2 regions of the Halomonas sp. DP5N14-9 genome follow, and region 1 is predicted to be linked to the other one. Evidence: predicted binding sites of a transcription regulator. Region 1 holds the regulator's gene; the other holds the start of a gene.
The links. The regulator PhoB, encoded in region 1, activates phosphate uptake and scavenging genes when phosphate is short. The targets are predictions, from matches to a motif close to TGTCATANNNNTGTCANA.
Positions count from the first base shown of each region.

Region 2: the regulator PhoB is predicted to act here: its motif matches at 1,606-1,623, upstream of phbB (acetoacetyl-CoA reductase).

Region 1 is NZ_JAHVHR010000001.1:75,028-82,374, reverse strand. Features, by position in the region: gene pstA (phosphate ABC transporter permease PstA) at 1-794, shown strand, start outside; gene pstB (phosphate ABC transporter ATP-binding protein PstB) at 881-1,654, shown strand; gene phoU (phosphate signaling complex protein PhoU) at 1,687-2,421, shown strand; gene cysZ (sulfate transporter CysZ) at 2,561-3,289, shown strand; gene KUW00_RS00395 (YnfA family protein) at 3,363-3,698, shown strand; gene phoR (phosphate regulon sensor histidine kinase PhoR) at 3,873-5,201, opposite strand; gene phoB (phosphate regulon transcriptional regulator PhoB) at 5,262-5,951, opposite strand; gene ubiA (4-hydroxybenzoate octaprenyltransferase) at 6,066-6,959, opposite strand; gene KUW00_RS00375 (chorismate--pyruvate lyase family protein) at 7,223-7,347, opposite strand, start outside.
Region 2 is NZ_JAHVHR010000002.1:574,648-581,994, reverse strand. Features, by position in the region: gene KUW00_RS04205 (thioredoxin family protein) at 76-1,020, opposite strand; tRNA gene KUW00_RS04200 (tRNA-Met) at 1,424-1,500, opposite strand; gene phbB (acetoacetyl-CoA reductase) at 1,870-2,616, shown strand; gene KUW00_RS04190 (DUF349 domain-containing protein) at 2,750-5,527, opposite strand; gene minC (septum site-determining protein MinC) at 5,786-6,526, shown strand; gene minD (septum site-determining protein MinD) at 6,676-7,347, shown strand, end outside.

The DNA of each region.
Region 1 (7,347 bases):
GGCCACGCGACGCCAATACCGCTGGTGGCGTCTGGCCGGCGATCTTCGGCACCATCCTGATGGTGCTGTTGATGTCGATTCTGGTCACGCCCTTCGGGGTGCTGGCGGCGGTCTATCTCAATGAGGTCGCCCACCAGGGTCGATTGACCCGACTGGTCCGGATCGGCGTGCGCAATCTGGCCGGGGTGCCGTCCATCGTCTACGGCGTGTTCGGCCTGGGGGTCTTCGTCTATGGCATCGGCGGCAGCATCGATCGCTGGTTCTTCGAATCGACGCTGCCCTCGCCGACCTTCGGCACCGGCGGGCTGCTGTGGGCCTCGCTGACCCTGGCGCTGTTGACCTTGCCGGTGGTGATCGTGGCCACCGAAGAAGGTCTTTCGCGGATCCCGCTGCACCAGCGTGAAGGCGCCCTGGCGCTTGGGGCCACGCGCTTCGAGACCTTGACACGGGTGGTGCTGCCGATGGCCACGCCGGCGATGCTGACAGGCCTGATCCTGGCGGTGGCCCGGGCCGCCGGTGAGGTGGCGCCGCTGATGCTGGTCGGGGTCGCCAAGCTGGCGCCGCAGGTGCCGCTGGACGGGGAGTTCCCCTTCCTCCACCTTGAAAGGAAGTTCATGCACCTGGGGTATCACATCTATGACGCGGCCTTTCACTCCAGCGATGTCCAGGCGGCGATGCCGCTGGTGTATGCCACAGCGCTACTGCTGGTCACGGTGATTCTGGTGCTTAACCTGACTGCAATATTCATGCGTCACTATTTGCGTAAGCGTCATGGTGCCCCGGTGCGCCGATGATGCAGGGAGAGGCAATGTCCATCGATGGCGAGCTGCCCAAGCGTCAGCTGGCCCAGGCAAGACTGGGAAATCGACGCGGGGCGGTCATGGAGTTTTCCGCGGCCGATACCTGCCTGGATATCCAGGGTTTGACCCTGGCCTATGGCGGCAAGACGGCGCTCAAGGATCTGACCCTGCGCATTCCACGCCATCGGGTCACGGCCTTTATCGGGCCGTCGGGCTGCGGCAAGTCGACGCTGTTGCGCGCCTTGAATCGTCTGCACGACCTCAATGAGGACGTCAGTCGTCACGGCCAGATTCATCTGGACGGCCACGATATCCATGACCCCAGGGTGGCGGTGGCCGAGCTCAGGCGTCGGGTGGGCATGGTGTTTCAGGCACCGAACCCCTTCCCCATGTCGATCTACGACAACGTCGCCTTTGGCCTGCGTCTGCAGGGAGGCTTGAGCAAGCGCCGCATCGACGATGTGGTCGAATGGGCACTGAAGTCGGCGGCGCTGTGGGACGAGGTCAAGGGGCGTCTACGGGCGTCGGCCTGGTCGCTCTCGGGAGGCCAGCAGCAGCGTCTGGTCATCGCCCGGACCCTGGCGGTGGAACCCGAGGTGCTGTTGCTCGACGAGCCGGCCTCGGCCCTGGATCCGATCTCGACGCTGAAGATCGAGGAGCTGATTCGCACACTCAAGCCGCATCTGACCCTGGTGCTGGTGACCCACAACATGCAGCAGGCGGCGCGGGTGTCGGACTATACGGCGTTTTTGCACAACGGTGAGCTGGTGGAGTACGGCCCGACCGACACCCTGTTCACGCATCCGCGCCTGAGGCGCACCGAAAACTACATCACTGGACGCATGGTGGGCTAGCGTCCCGTCCCATGCTTCTTCAGGAGACCTTCATGGATATCACCAGCGATACCCACAGCCAGCACATCTCGAGGCAGTTCAATCATGAGCTCGAGGAACTCAAGACCCACCTGATGGCCATGGGTGGCCTGGTGGAAAAGCAGGTGCAGGATGCCGTCAGTTCGTTGCTCGACGCCGACTCTGCACTGGCCTCTCGTGTGGTCGACAACGACCGCGCGGTCAATGACATGCAGGTCAAGATCGACGACGAGTGCACCCGCGTGCTGGCACGCCGTCAGCCGGCGGCCTCTGACCTGCGACTGGTACTGGCGGTGATTCGTGCAGCGTCGGATCTCGAGCGTATCGGTGATGAGGCCAGCAAGATCGCGCGCAACGCCATCGAACTGGTCGACGGCAACAACGGCACCCGCGGCTTCGTCGAGGTGCGCAATATCAGCGAGCACGTGCGTCACATGATGCGTGACGCCCTGACCTCCTTCGCGCGTTTCGACACCGAGCTGGCGATGCAGGTGGTGCAGGAAGACGAGCGGGTCGACAGCGAGTACCAGAGCGCCATGCGCTCGCTGATGACCTTCATGATGGAAGATGCGCGTTCGATCTCTCCGGTACTGGGCATCATGTGGATCCTGCGCGCGCTGGAGCGTGTCGGCGATCACGCCAACAACCTGGCCGAGTACGTCATCTATCTGGTCAAGGGCCTGGATATCCGTCACATCGCCCCTGACGACCTCAACCAGGAACTGCTCGACGACAGCAGCACGTCTTGACCTCGACGCCCTGAGCGGCGTCAATAGGCCGGCCCCGTCAGGGTCGTTGCCTGCACTCTGAGCATCGGGCCATCGTCGAGACGATGGCCCGATGTCGTTGGGGCACCTTCATCTTCAGCCACTGCCAAGGATCGATGTCATGCTGAATGCCCTCGAGGCGGTCCGCCGCGGAACCCGCCTGGTCTATAGCCAGGGCCTGCGTCGTTATGTGTTTCTTCCCATTCTGGTCAACCTGCTGGTCTACGCCGGCATGCTCAGCTACGTGCTCGGTGAGTTCGGTGGCTGGCTCGATAGCTGGATGGCCATGGTGCCGAGCTGGCTGGAATGGCTCGACTGGCTGATCTGGCCGTTGTTCGTGGTCAGCCTCGTGCTGATCGTGTTCTTCAGCTTTACCCTGGTCACCCACCTGATCGCCGCCCCCTTCTACGGCTTCCTGGCGGCCCGGGCCGAGGTCGAGCTGACCGGCCGCGAGCCCATCGATGATCGTGGCTGGCTCAAGACCGGTCTCGACGCCCTGGGCAGGGAGCTGTTGAAGCTGGCCTATATCCTGCCGCGCATGATCGGGCTGTTTATCCTGAGCTGGATTCCGGTGGTCAACCTGATCGCGCCGCTGTTGTGGGCGGCCTTCAGCGCCTGGGTCATGGCGATCACCTACCTCGACTACCCGATGGATAACAACAAGGTCAGCTTCGCCGATATGCGCAAGCGCCTGTCGGCGCACTGGTGGCCGAGTCTCAGCTTCGGTGGCCTGGTGACCTTGATCACCTGGATCCCGCTGGCCAACCTGTTTCTGATCCCCGGGGCCGTGGCCGGCGCGGTGCTGATGTGGGATCAGCACTATCGGCAGTTGCCGGTGGTAAGGCGTTGAGCAGCAGTTTGAGCACCGCTGTCGGCGCTGTCGATGGCCGTACGGCGTCAAAAGGGGATAGCAGGGAGTGGCCATGACGGCGCTGTTGCCAAGTCTTTTGCTCTATATCGCGGCGGCGCTGGCCGAGATCGCCGGCTGCTTTGCGGTGTGGCGCTGGTGGCGAGATGACGCCTCGGCATGGTGGCTGCTGCCCGCGATGGCGAGTCTGATGGCCTTCGCCTGGCTGCTCAGTCAGACCGATGCCGACTACGCCGGGCGTGCCTTTGCCGCTTACGGGGGCGTCTACATCGTGGCGTCGCTGGGCTGGCTGTGGTGGGTCGAGCAGCGCCTGCCGGATCGCTGGGACCTGATCGGGGGAGTGCTGTGTCTGGCGGGTGCCGCGGTCATCCTGCTGGGGCCCAGGAGCTGATGGGAGCACGCCCTGTTCGTTCTGGCGGGGCCTAGGCGCTGTCCGAAAAGTCGACGAGCGAAGGTTAGACAAGGCAAAAATCGGTGAGAAAGCGCAGTTTACGGGGTGTAAATGAGCATTTTGATCCGATTTTTAACGCCGTATTACCGAGCGCAGGCACTTTTCAGACAAGCCCTAGTGCACAGCGCCGGCGCGGCCGAGCGCCACCGGGTCGGCCGCTGCCAGCCGGCTCGAGGGAAAGATGCAGCGGAAGGTTGCGCCCTCGCCGAGTCGGGAGTCGATATCCAGGCGTGCCTCGTGGCGCAGCAGCACATGCTTGACGATGGCAAGCCCCAGGCCGGTACCACCGGTGGCGGTGCTGCGGCCCTTGTCGACCCGGTAGAAGCGTTCGGTAAGGCGTGGCAGGTGCCTCGGATCGATGCCTTCGCCGTCGTCTTCCACCTCGAGGCAGGCGCCTTCGCCGTAGGCACGCCAGCGTAGCGTGATATGGGCGCCGTCACCGGCGTAGCGCACCGCATTGAAGGCCAGGTTGGAGACCGCGCTGTGCATCTCCTTCTCGCTGCCGGTGAGACTGCGCGATTCTTCGACGACGACCTCGATCTGCTGGCGGCCGCCTGACAATGCCTCGGCGTCGCGCTTGACCGCCTGCAGCAGGGTGGTGGGGTCGAGGCGAACGTGGTCGCTGCCGCCCTGGTCGTTCTCGAGTCGTGACAGCAGCAGCAGGTCGTTGACCAGATTCTGCATGCGGCGCGTCTGGCTCTGCATCTGGGCGACCCCCTTGCCCAGGCGTTCCGGCAGCATGCCGGCCATGTCGCTGTAGGTCTCCAGGTAGCCGGTCAGCACGGTCAACGGCGTGCGCAGCTCGTGGGAGACGTTGGCGACGAAGTCGCGGCGCATCTGTTCCAGGCGATGCAGACGGGTGATATCGCGGGCCATGACCAGGCGTTCATCGTCACCGTACAGGGTGATCTGGAACTGCAGGATCATGTTCTCGTCGATGGGGGAGGGCAGGCTCAGCGGTTCGCGGTAGTCACGGGCATTGAAGTAGCCGACGAAGCGCGGGTCGCGCAGCAGGTTGGTGATGTGCTGGCCGCGGTCCAGCGCCGGCTTCAGGCCGAGCATGCGCTCGGCAGAGCTGTTCCACCACTCCAGGTCGCCGTGGCGATCGAGCATCACCACGCTGTCGCGCATCGCCTCGGACGATTCCTGGATACGCTGCAGGGTCGAGCGCAGGCGGCGCTGGGTGATCCGCTGGCCTTTCTGGTAGCGATAGAGGCGATCGAACAGCTCGCCCCACAGGCCACTGGCGGTGGGAGGTTCCTGCTGGGGGCGGTGGGTCAGCCAGTCGTGCATCGCGTGCAGGTTGCGCAGGTGATAGCTGAGCCCAAGCGCCAGGCCCAGGCCGATGCCTACGCTGGACAGCGAGAAGGGCCAGCCCAGCAAGGCGCCGAGACCCACCAGCACGGCCAGGCGCCAGACTTCTCGTCTCCACAGACGACCCACGTCAGTTCTCGGCTCCGTTCACCTCATCCCTCCTGGTGCTGCGTTGCGTCGATGGCTCGCTCAGACCTTGGCCGAAAAGCGATAACCGGTACCGCGTACGGTCTGGATCAGTTGCTGATGGGGTTCCCCCAGGGCCTTGCGCAGGCGGCGGATATGCACGTCGACGGTACGTTCTTCCACGTAGACGTTGCCACCCCAGACCTGATCGAGCAACTGGCCACGGGTGTAGGCGCGCTCCTGGTGGGTCATGAAGAACTGCAGCAGGCGATATTCGGTGGGGCCCATGTCCAGTGACTTGCCGTCGACGCTGACGCGATGGCTGACCGGGTCGAGCTTGAGGCCTTCCACCTCCACCGGGTCCTCGACGCCCCGCGGAGTGGCGCGTCGCAGCACTGCCTTGAGTCTGGCTACCAGTTCTCGCGGCGAGAATGGCTTGGTGATGTAGTCGTCGGCGCCGGCTTCGAGGCCCTGGATCTTGTTGTCCTCCTCACCCTTGGCGGTGAGCAGGATGATCGGCAGCTCTGCGGTGGTTTCCTCGCGCTTGAGCCGGCGGGCCAGTTCGATGCCGCTGGTGCCCGGCATCATCCAGTCCAGCAACAGCAGGTCGGGCTGGTCATCGACGATGATGGCGTGGGCGGCCTGAGCATTGTCCGCCTCGAGCACCCGGTAGTCGGCCATTTCCAGCGCCACCGCGATCATTTCGCGGATCGGGGCTTCGTCATCGACGATCAGTACGGTCTTGGCGGTCATCCCGGGAGCCTCTTGGTCAGGGTCTTACACTCGACGGTGACAAATGACACCACGTCAATGTGACAATTAGATGACATTGTATCCATTGTCGAGCGACCGAGACGGGCATTTCCCTCACCCGAGGGAGGGATAGAGGCTCAGTCCGAGTCCGGCGAACAGCAATAGGCCCGACCAGTGGTTGTTGAGAAAGGCCTGGAAGCAACGGTCGCGGTCACGGCTCTTGATCAGCCGCTGCTGGTGGACAAAGGTCGCGCCCATGGCCAGCCAGCCGAGCCAGAAGAAGCCGCCCAGCGCCAGCAGGCTGCCGGCCCAGGCCAGCAGCCCCAGGGTAGCCAGCTGCAATAGCGCAATGATGCGGGTGTCCCAGCGGCCGAACAGCACCGCGGTGGACTTGATGCCGATCTTGAGGTCGTCGTCGCGGTCCACCATGGCGTATTCGGTGTCGTAGGCCACCGTCCACAGCACGTTGGCGGTAAACAGCAGCCAGGCGACCATCGGGACTTCGCCGAGCACCGCGCCGAAGGCCATCGGAATGGCCCAGGAGAAGGCCGCGCCCAGCACCACCTGGGGGAAGTGGGTGTAGCGCTTCATGAAGGGATAGCTGGCGGCCAGCACCGCTCCGATCAACGACAGCCACACGGTAAAGCCGTTGGTTAGCCAGACCAGCGCGAAGGCCGATCCCAGCAGACACACGAACAGCACCTTGGCCTCCCGCTCACTGATGCGGCCGGTAGCCAGCGGTCGGTTCTTGGTGCGTTTGACGTGGCCATCGAAGTGGCGATCGGCGTAGTCGTTGACCACGCAGCCCGCCGCTCGCATCAGGTAGACGCCGGCGACGAAGATCAGCAGGGTGTCACGGCCCGGAATGCCCTCGGAGGCCACCCACAGCGCCCACAGGGTCGGCCACATCAACAGCCAGGTACCGATGGGGCGGTCCAGACGCATCAGCGCCAGAAAGTCGGGAATTCGGTTCAGGTATCCAGGGGGACGCAGCAGCGAACGATCCATCGGTCTCTCTCATGCTCTGGCGCAGGTCAGGCGAAAATGAGGCGTAAGCCGGGCAAAAGTCGCTTCTCGGAGAAACATCGCCGAGAAGCCTTGGCGCAGCCTAGCGCGAGCCGACGGCCATGACCAGCAAGGCGAGCCCAGCCAGGCTCGACCGGCACGACAAGACCAGTAGGCCATCATCATTCGTACAGGGCTTCGGCGGGCTACCGTCAGCCCACGCCATGGTTGGCGCCTCGGTGTCCGAAGAGGGCGACAACAGGGAGTCAGCCGGTGGCCGAGGCGGCTAGCGACAACGCCCGGCCCATGGCCGGCATAAAGCTCTCCTGCACCAGCAGCACCCAGCCGCTGTGACGAAATACCGAGCGGCGTTGCCACAGCCCGGTATAGC
Region 2 (7,347 bases), on a different contig from region 1:
ACGGGGCCCTCGAAGGGGCCCCGTTTTCATCTTTTTTAGGCGATGAGCGGCAAGGCGCTCGACGTCTCGATCCCCTCAGTAGAGCAGGGCGAACAGCTTGCGGCGGTAGCTCACCGTCAGCGGATGATCGGCGCCGAGTGCGTCGAACACCCGCAGCAGGGTCTTGCGCGCCAGGTCGTCACCGTAGGCACGGTCGCGCTTCATCACTGCCAGCAAGCCTTCCAGGCCGGGTTCATAGTCACCGTCGGCCACCTGGCGCAGCGCCCTCAGATAGTTGGCCTCGCTGTCGTCACGCCCCTCCAGGGCGGCCAGGGTCTCGGCGTCGGGCGCTTCTTCGCCGAACTCGATGCTGGCACGAACGCCGCGGGCCTCGGGACCGTCGCGGTCTTCCGGAGGTAGCGCGTCAAGCAGGGTGCGCGCTTCGTCATTGCGACCTTCCGCCACCAGCACTCGGGCCATCTGGATCTGGTAGGCCAGGTGGTCGGGGTACTGCTGCGTCAGCTGCTGCAGGATCTCCAGCGCGGTGGCGGTGTCGCCCGCCGCCAGGGCCTGCTCGGCCTGTTCTTCGGGGCTTGCCGGAGCATCTTCCGGGGCCGGGAAGTAGCGGCCCAGCCACTCGCGAATTTCCTTTTCCGGCAAGGCGCCCTGGAAGTGGTCCACCAGACCGCCCTGACTGATCAACTTGACGTCGGGTACCGAGCGTACGCCGAGCTGGCCGGCGATGTCCTGGTTGTCGTCGATGTTGAGCTTGGCCAGCAGGAAGGTGCCGGCGTATTCGCGGGTCAGCTTTTCCAGCACCGGCATCAGGTTCTTGCAGGGCTCGCACCAGGGGGCCCAGCAGTCCAGCAGCACCGGGATGCGCATGGACAGCTCCAGCACCTGCTTAATGTTGCTGCGGTCGACGTCGAAGATCAGGTCGCTGTCGGCCGGCCCCTGGGACGCCGCGGCGGCACCCTGGGCGGGTTCGCTGCTCGGATCGCTGCTCAGAGGTTCGCCTGTACGAGGGTCGACGATGGGCATGGGACACAACCTTGTCAAAAGTGAATTGCCCTAAAGATGCGGGCGACGGCCACCGACTTCAAGGCGCCTGCCGATACGCCGGAGCATGCCTGGAATCGATGACTGGCCAGCGGTGTGCCCAAGACGCGGTAAAGGGCTGCGGCGACGGTCGATTCTTGACCGACTCGGGTTGATCGAGGTCAGCTCTTCGACGAAAGAAGGAGGGGGGGATGGCTAATCCGGGGACACGGAAGCGCCAAAAAATATCGAATTGGCACAGAAAAATTAAGATTTAATCAGGGGGCGGGCTTCGCAATACAGGGATGCCGCAATGGCGTCTAGTGGCGAAGCGCTGGCCTCGGCCACCACCGGACAGCCAACAAAAAAACGAGGCAGTCCCGAAGGACTGCCTCGTTTTCGTATTTGGTAGCGGGGACCGGATTTGAACCGATGACCTTCGGGTTATGAGCCCGACGAGCTACCAGACTGCTCCACCCCGCATCAACGAGGACGTAGTATACGGATAATTCTGGCTGCGTCAACCCTGTGCGATTTCGGGTGTGATGGGTCGTGCCGTTCGGGCGCTGTGGTCCATACTGGAGGGGCTGTCATGCAAATGTCAGTGCTAGACGCTAGCCTGGTGGATAGTCGTTGTGGACGTTGATTCGACGCAGTACCACGACGAAGGCCTGCCGAGGTAGGCAGGTGGGGCTGGGCGTCGCAGTGGCAGGAGGCCACCCGCGATCGCTCTGGGCCCGAGGTTCCTGGTTGCGCGAATGCGCAGCACCAGAGCATCCACTGCTATACATGCTTGCAACAACAAGTGCCGTCGCCAAGCGGCGGCGTGAAGGACAATCAGGGAGGTCGTCTATGACTCAGCAAAAGCCCGTCGCGTGGGTCACCGGTGGTACTGGTGGTATCGGAAGCTCAATCTGTCGCGAACTGGCGGATGCCGGCTATCAGGTAGTGGCCGGTTACAACAATCCTGACAAGGCCAAGACCTGGCTGGAGACCCAGAAGTCGGATGGCTATGACAATATCGACATCACCGGCATCGATCTGACCGATTTCGAGGCCTGCCAGAATGGCGTCAAGGCGATCGAGGACCAGCATGGGCCGATCGCAGTGCTGGTCAACTGTGCTGGTATCACCAAGGATGGCACCTTGAAGAAGATGTCGGCGGACCAGTGGAACGTGGTCATCGACACCAACCTCAACAGCGTCTTCAATACCTGCCGCAGCGTGATCGAGAGCATGCTGGAGCAGGGCTACGGACGGATCATCAACATTTCGTCCATCAACGGCCGCAAGGGGCAGTTCGGCCAGGTGAACTATTCCGCCGCCAAGGCCGGCATGCACGGTCTGACCATGGCGCTGGCGCAGGAAACTGCGACCAAGGGCATCACCGTCAACACCATCTCGCCTGGCTATATCGCCACCGACATGATCATGAAGATTCCGGAGAAGGTGCGCGAGGCCATTCGCGAGACCATCCCGATGAAGCGGTACGGCACGCCGGAAGAGATCGGCCGCCTGGTCAATTTCCTGGCCAGCAAGGACAACGGTTTTATCACCGGTGCCAATATCGACATCAATGGCGGTCAGTTCATGGGCTGACAGACGTCGCGCCGGGCTCACGAGGCTCGGCGATGTACATTTCGCCAGAAACCACGATGCGAGGCCAAAAGGCCTCGCATCGTGGTTTTCAGGGGTTGAAAGAGGGGGGGAGGCACGGCAAGCCGTGCATCGCTCAGGGTGGTGGCAGTTGACTCAGCCCATCCAGCAGGGCGTCGAGCTCCTGTACCTCGCGCTCCCACTGCTGGCGCGACACTGGACCGGTGGCCAGCAGCCCACACAGTACCGAGATCAGCTCGTCTTCCCGGCTCGGCGCCTGGCCAAGGCTGTCGTTGAGGCGGTCGACCTGGATCGCCAGGCGCAGTGGCTCGTCCTGGTGGCCGATCGGATGGCCCGCCAGGAGCGCCAGGTGTACCCGCAGTCGTGCCAGACGCTCGGCGACTTCCTCCGCTGGAGCAGGATCGCGTCGTGCGGCGTTGCGCTGTGCGTGGGCCTGTTTCAGCGCCGGCGGCAACGATAGCGCGGCGGGAATCTCCACATCACTGCAGAGGCGACCGGCGAGGCAGTCATCGTCGGCCTCAAGGTGCTCGAGAATCAGGGGTTTGACCTCGCGCCAACGACCGACGACCTCTGCCACGGAGAGCCGTTCCAGGCGCTCGCGCCGAGCCCGTACGATGCCGGTCCAGCGCTTGCGCATGCCTTCGGTGCGCCGGCCCGATGGCAGCGGTTCCAGCGCGCTGGCCTCATCCACCGCCTTGTCCAGCCAGTCGGCCTCGCTGCTTGCCGCGGGTTGCCAGGCATCGATGCGGTCGATCAGGGCCTGCATCTGTTCCAGCCGCTCGCGAGCACGCTGGGCACGATCATCGCGCTCGGCGTCACGCTGGGCGAAGATCTGGTCGCATAGTTGGCGGAATTCTCGCCACAGGGTCTGCTCCTCGCCCTTGGGCGCGCGCCCCAGTTCGCGCCAGCGCTGTTGCAGTGCCTTGGCCTGGTCGGCTCGCTGGCGTGCCGGCAGTCGTGCATCGACCAGCGCTCGGGCCTGGTCGATCACCTCACGCTTGGCGTCGGCGATCTCGTTGGCGCGGCGATCGATCAGCGCCTGCAACTGATGCCGGATGCGGCCGAAGCGTCGTCCGATGGCCTCAGCGTGATCGCGCGGGACAGGGGCGGTGCGGCGCCACTGTTCCCTGGCCTGGTCGCGGATCTCGCGCAGCGCGTCGGGGTCGGCCTGGGCGGCGGGCTGCTCCAGAAGGGCCTCGATCTGCTCGCACAGCGCTTCGCGTTCTGCCAGGTTGGCCTCGCGCAGGCGCTGTTGTTGTTCACGCCAGGCCTTGAGCGACTCGCGAATACGTTCGGAGGTTGCCCGAAAGCGCTCGGACTGCTCGCGGTTGGCCGCGGCGTCGCCCAGTGCCTTCCACTCCTTGACCAGCTGGCGATGGCGGCGGTCACGGTCACGGTCGGTGAGGGTGGCGTCCTGCTCCAGGGCCTCGATGGCCTGGCACAGTTGCTCGCGCTTGGGACCGGCGACGAAGCCGCGCCAGTCACGCAGTTCGGCGAGTCGTGCGCCGAGGCGCTTGAGTCGAGACTGCTGGGCACCGGCCGAGGACGGCAGCTGATCGGCGAGGTGGCGAAGCCGCTGGTGCAGGCGGCTTGCTCCCTTGAAGGTACCCTCGTCGAGCAGCGCCTCGAGACGATCCAGTTCCTCATCGAAGCGTGTGAGCTGGGACTCCGACGGTTCGTCTCCGGAAAGATCCTTCTCCAGGCGAAGATGGTGTCGGGCACGTTCGAGCCTCGGGTCTGGCGGCAGACCTTCGGGCCACTTGCAGTCGCTCACCAGCTGCTTCAGCGCAGCCTCGTCGCCGGCCCTGATGGCTTCCTCCAGCGGCAGGGCGCGCTCGACCAGGCGCTGGTGGGCCTGGTTGATGGCGTCGTAGTTCTTCAAGGCCTTGTCGTAGCGCTGGCGCAGGCCGTCGTCGGCGAGGTGGATCTCGGACAATGCCTGCCAGCGGTTGGCCATCAACTGCTTCTGAGCTCGCAGGCTGGCCAGGTCCTGTTCACCGACATATTCGCCCTGGTAGAGCGCGGCCAGGCTTTCTTCCAGCGCCATGACCAGTGCCTCTCGGTCCTGATCGGCCTGCTCGCGGCGCTGTCGGTCGGCACGCAGGGCGTGTTCCTGGGCCTCGTGATCGTGAATCACCTTGCGACAGCGCAGGCTGGCCTCCTGGTAGCGCTGCTCCTGCCCGGCGTCGGGCAGATCCGCCAGTCGAGACCACTCGCGCTCCAGATGGCGGAAGCGCCCAGCGTAGAGAGGCTCCCAGGTGGCGCGGGCGTGCTGCTCGAGACTGGCCAGCAGTTGCTCGCGTCGTTCCCGAGCCTGTTCCACGGCGTCGGCGTCGGCGCGCAGTCGACCCAGGCGTTCCTTGGCGTCGCGCACCACGTGGCGATCCCGGCGGGCCGCCTGGGCCAGCTGCTTGAGACCTTCCTCGGAGGTGACCCGCTCGGCGGCGGCGTGACGTACGGCGGCGATGCCGTTGTCGCAGGCCTGGCGAATCAGGGCGGCCTCGTCATCGAGCCTGGCCAGGGCGGCGAGTCGCAGCTGCTGGTTATCGCCCTGGAGGGCGATCTCCTCGAGCATCGCCGCGTCGTCCAGGGACTCGACGATCTGCTGGCGGCGGCCAAGTTCGATGCCGCCCTGGCGACCGATCAGCAGCGCGATGAGCTGACGATCCAGCTCGCGTGATCCTTTACCCTCAACGCGCAGCTCCAGCAGTCGCTGTGGGTCGTCCAGGCGTCTCGCCGCGGCGAGACGGACGTCGGGCTCGGTGTCCTGGACCAGGGTCTCGAGGGCCTCGCGTTGGCTCTGGGGGTCGAGCCGTTCGGCGGCATCGCGTCGGACCTGTGGATCGGGATGTCGCCAGCGTGGCGAGAAAAGGCGGCGGAGGAGTCCGGGCATGGGGCTTCCTGCAAAGAAATAAAGAAAGGTGGCGAAACGGCTTCACCATCTTGTTATTGCGCCAGGCAAAGCCGGGCGTCGAGATAGAAAGTTTATCTAAGCATGCGCGCCACCATCAGAAAAGGCCTCAGCGCAGGGCTGTGGCTGATTGGAGACACTGACAGGAGGACAATTGAGGCTTATGATCGGTTGCAGGACCGGGGGCTCTGACTTAGCTTGAGATCATCCCCCGACCAACACCCGACGTGGAGTTCGGCAATGAGCCTCAAAGTGGACAGGGACAGCATGGCGTTTACGTTCAAGGGTGGGATGCTGCCCATGACGGTGATGGAGCTTTCCAGTGCGGATCCCGAGGAAATTCGCGATCAGCTCGCGGGCAAGCTCTCGCAGTCGCCAGCCTTCTTTCAGCACACCCCGGTGGTGCTCAGCGTCGAGAAGCTCGACGAACCTCACCTGGCCCTGGAACGTATCTGTGCGGTGTGCCGGGCGCACAAGCTGCTGCCGGTAGCGGTGCGTGGTGGTGCCGATCCGGTCAAGCAGTCCGCCTGGGCGCTCGGACTTGGCTGGTTCCCCCCCCAGGATGCCGCTCGTGCGCGTACCCTGGAAAGCGTTCCGGTGCAGGAAGACGAAGACGTCACCGTGGTCGAGGAAGTGGAGGCTGACGCGCCTCATGGCGGACGTATCTTTCGTGGCACCGTGCGTTCCGGCCAGCAGATCACCGCTCCCGACGGCGACCTGACCGTGATCGGTGCGGTCAATGCCGGGGCCGAGGTGCTGGCGGCGGGCAATGTCCATGTCTACGGTGCCCTCAGGGGGCGTGCCCTCGCTGGCATTCACGGCGACCACCAGGCAGGCATCTTCTGCCGTGAGCTGCATGCGGAGCTGTTGTCGGTGGCGGGCAACTACAAGCGTCTCGAAGATCTCGACCCCCAGCTGCTCGGCTCCTCCGTCCAGGTCGTGCTGACGGACGATCAGTTGGGGATCACCGCGTTGAAGTGAGCCTTCAGCCGGGCTTGTGAAGCGCCTTCAGCGGGGCATTGCCGCATCAGCGGGCGCTTTAGCGCGGGACAGCGATTTTTATAAGGCCGTGCCTGGTCACTGCGGTGACCACACAGGACCAACAACTTTACGACGACAGGATGCGACACTTGGCCAAGATCATCGTAGTGACCTCCGGTAAAGGCGGGGTCGGCAAGACAACCAGTGCGGCAGCCATTGCCACCGGGCTGGCACTCAGAGGCAACAAGACGGTAGTGATCGACTTCGATGTCGGTCTACGGAACCTCGACTTGATCATGGGCTGCGAGCGCCGTGTGGTCTACGACCTGGTCAACGTCATCCAGGGCGAGGCCGGGCTGAACCAGGCGCTGATCCGTGACAAGCGCGTGGACAACCTGCATATCCTTCCTGCCTCCCAGACTCGGGACAAGGATGCCTTGACCCAGGAGGGCGTCGAGAAGGTGCTGGACACCCTGACCAAGGACTTCGACTACATACTGTGCGATTCACCCGCCGGTATCGAACGTGGTGCCCAGCTGGCCATGTACTTCGCCGACGAAGCCATCGTGGTGACCAACCCCGAGGTGTCTTCGGTGCGTGACTCCGACCGTATCCTTGGGCTGTTGTCATCGAAGACCCGGCGGGCCGAGCAGGGCAAGGACCCGATCAAGGAGCATCTGCTGATCACCCGCTACAACCCCGGACGGGTCGACCAGGGAGACATGCTGAATCTCGAGGACATTCGCGAGATCCTGGCCATCAACCTGGTAGGTTTGATTCCCGAGTCCGAGGCCGTGCTGAGAGCCTCCAACCAGGGGGTC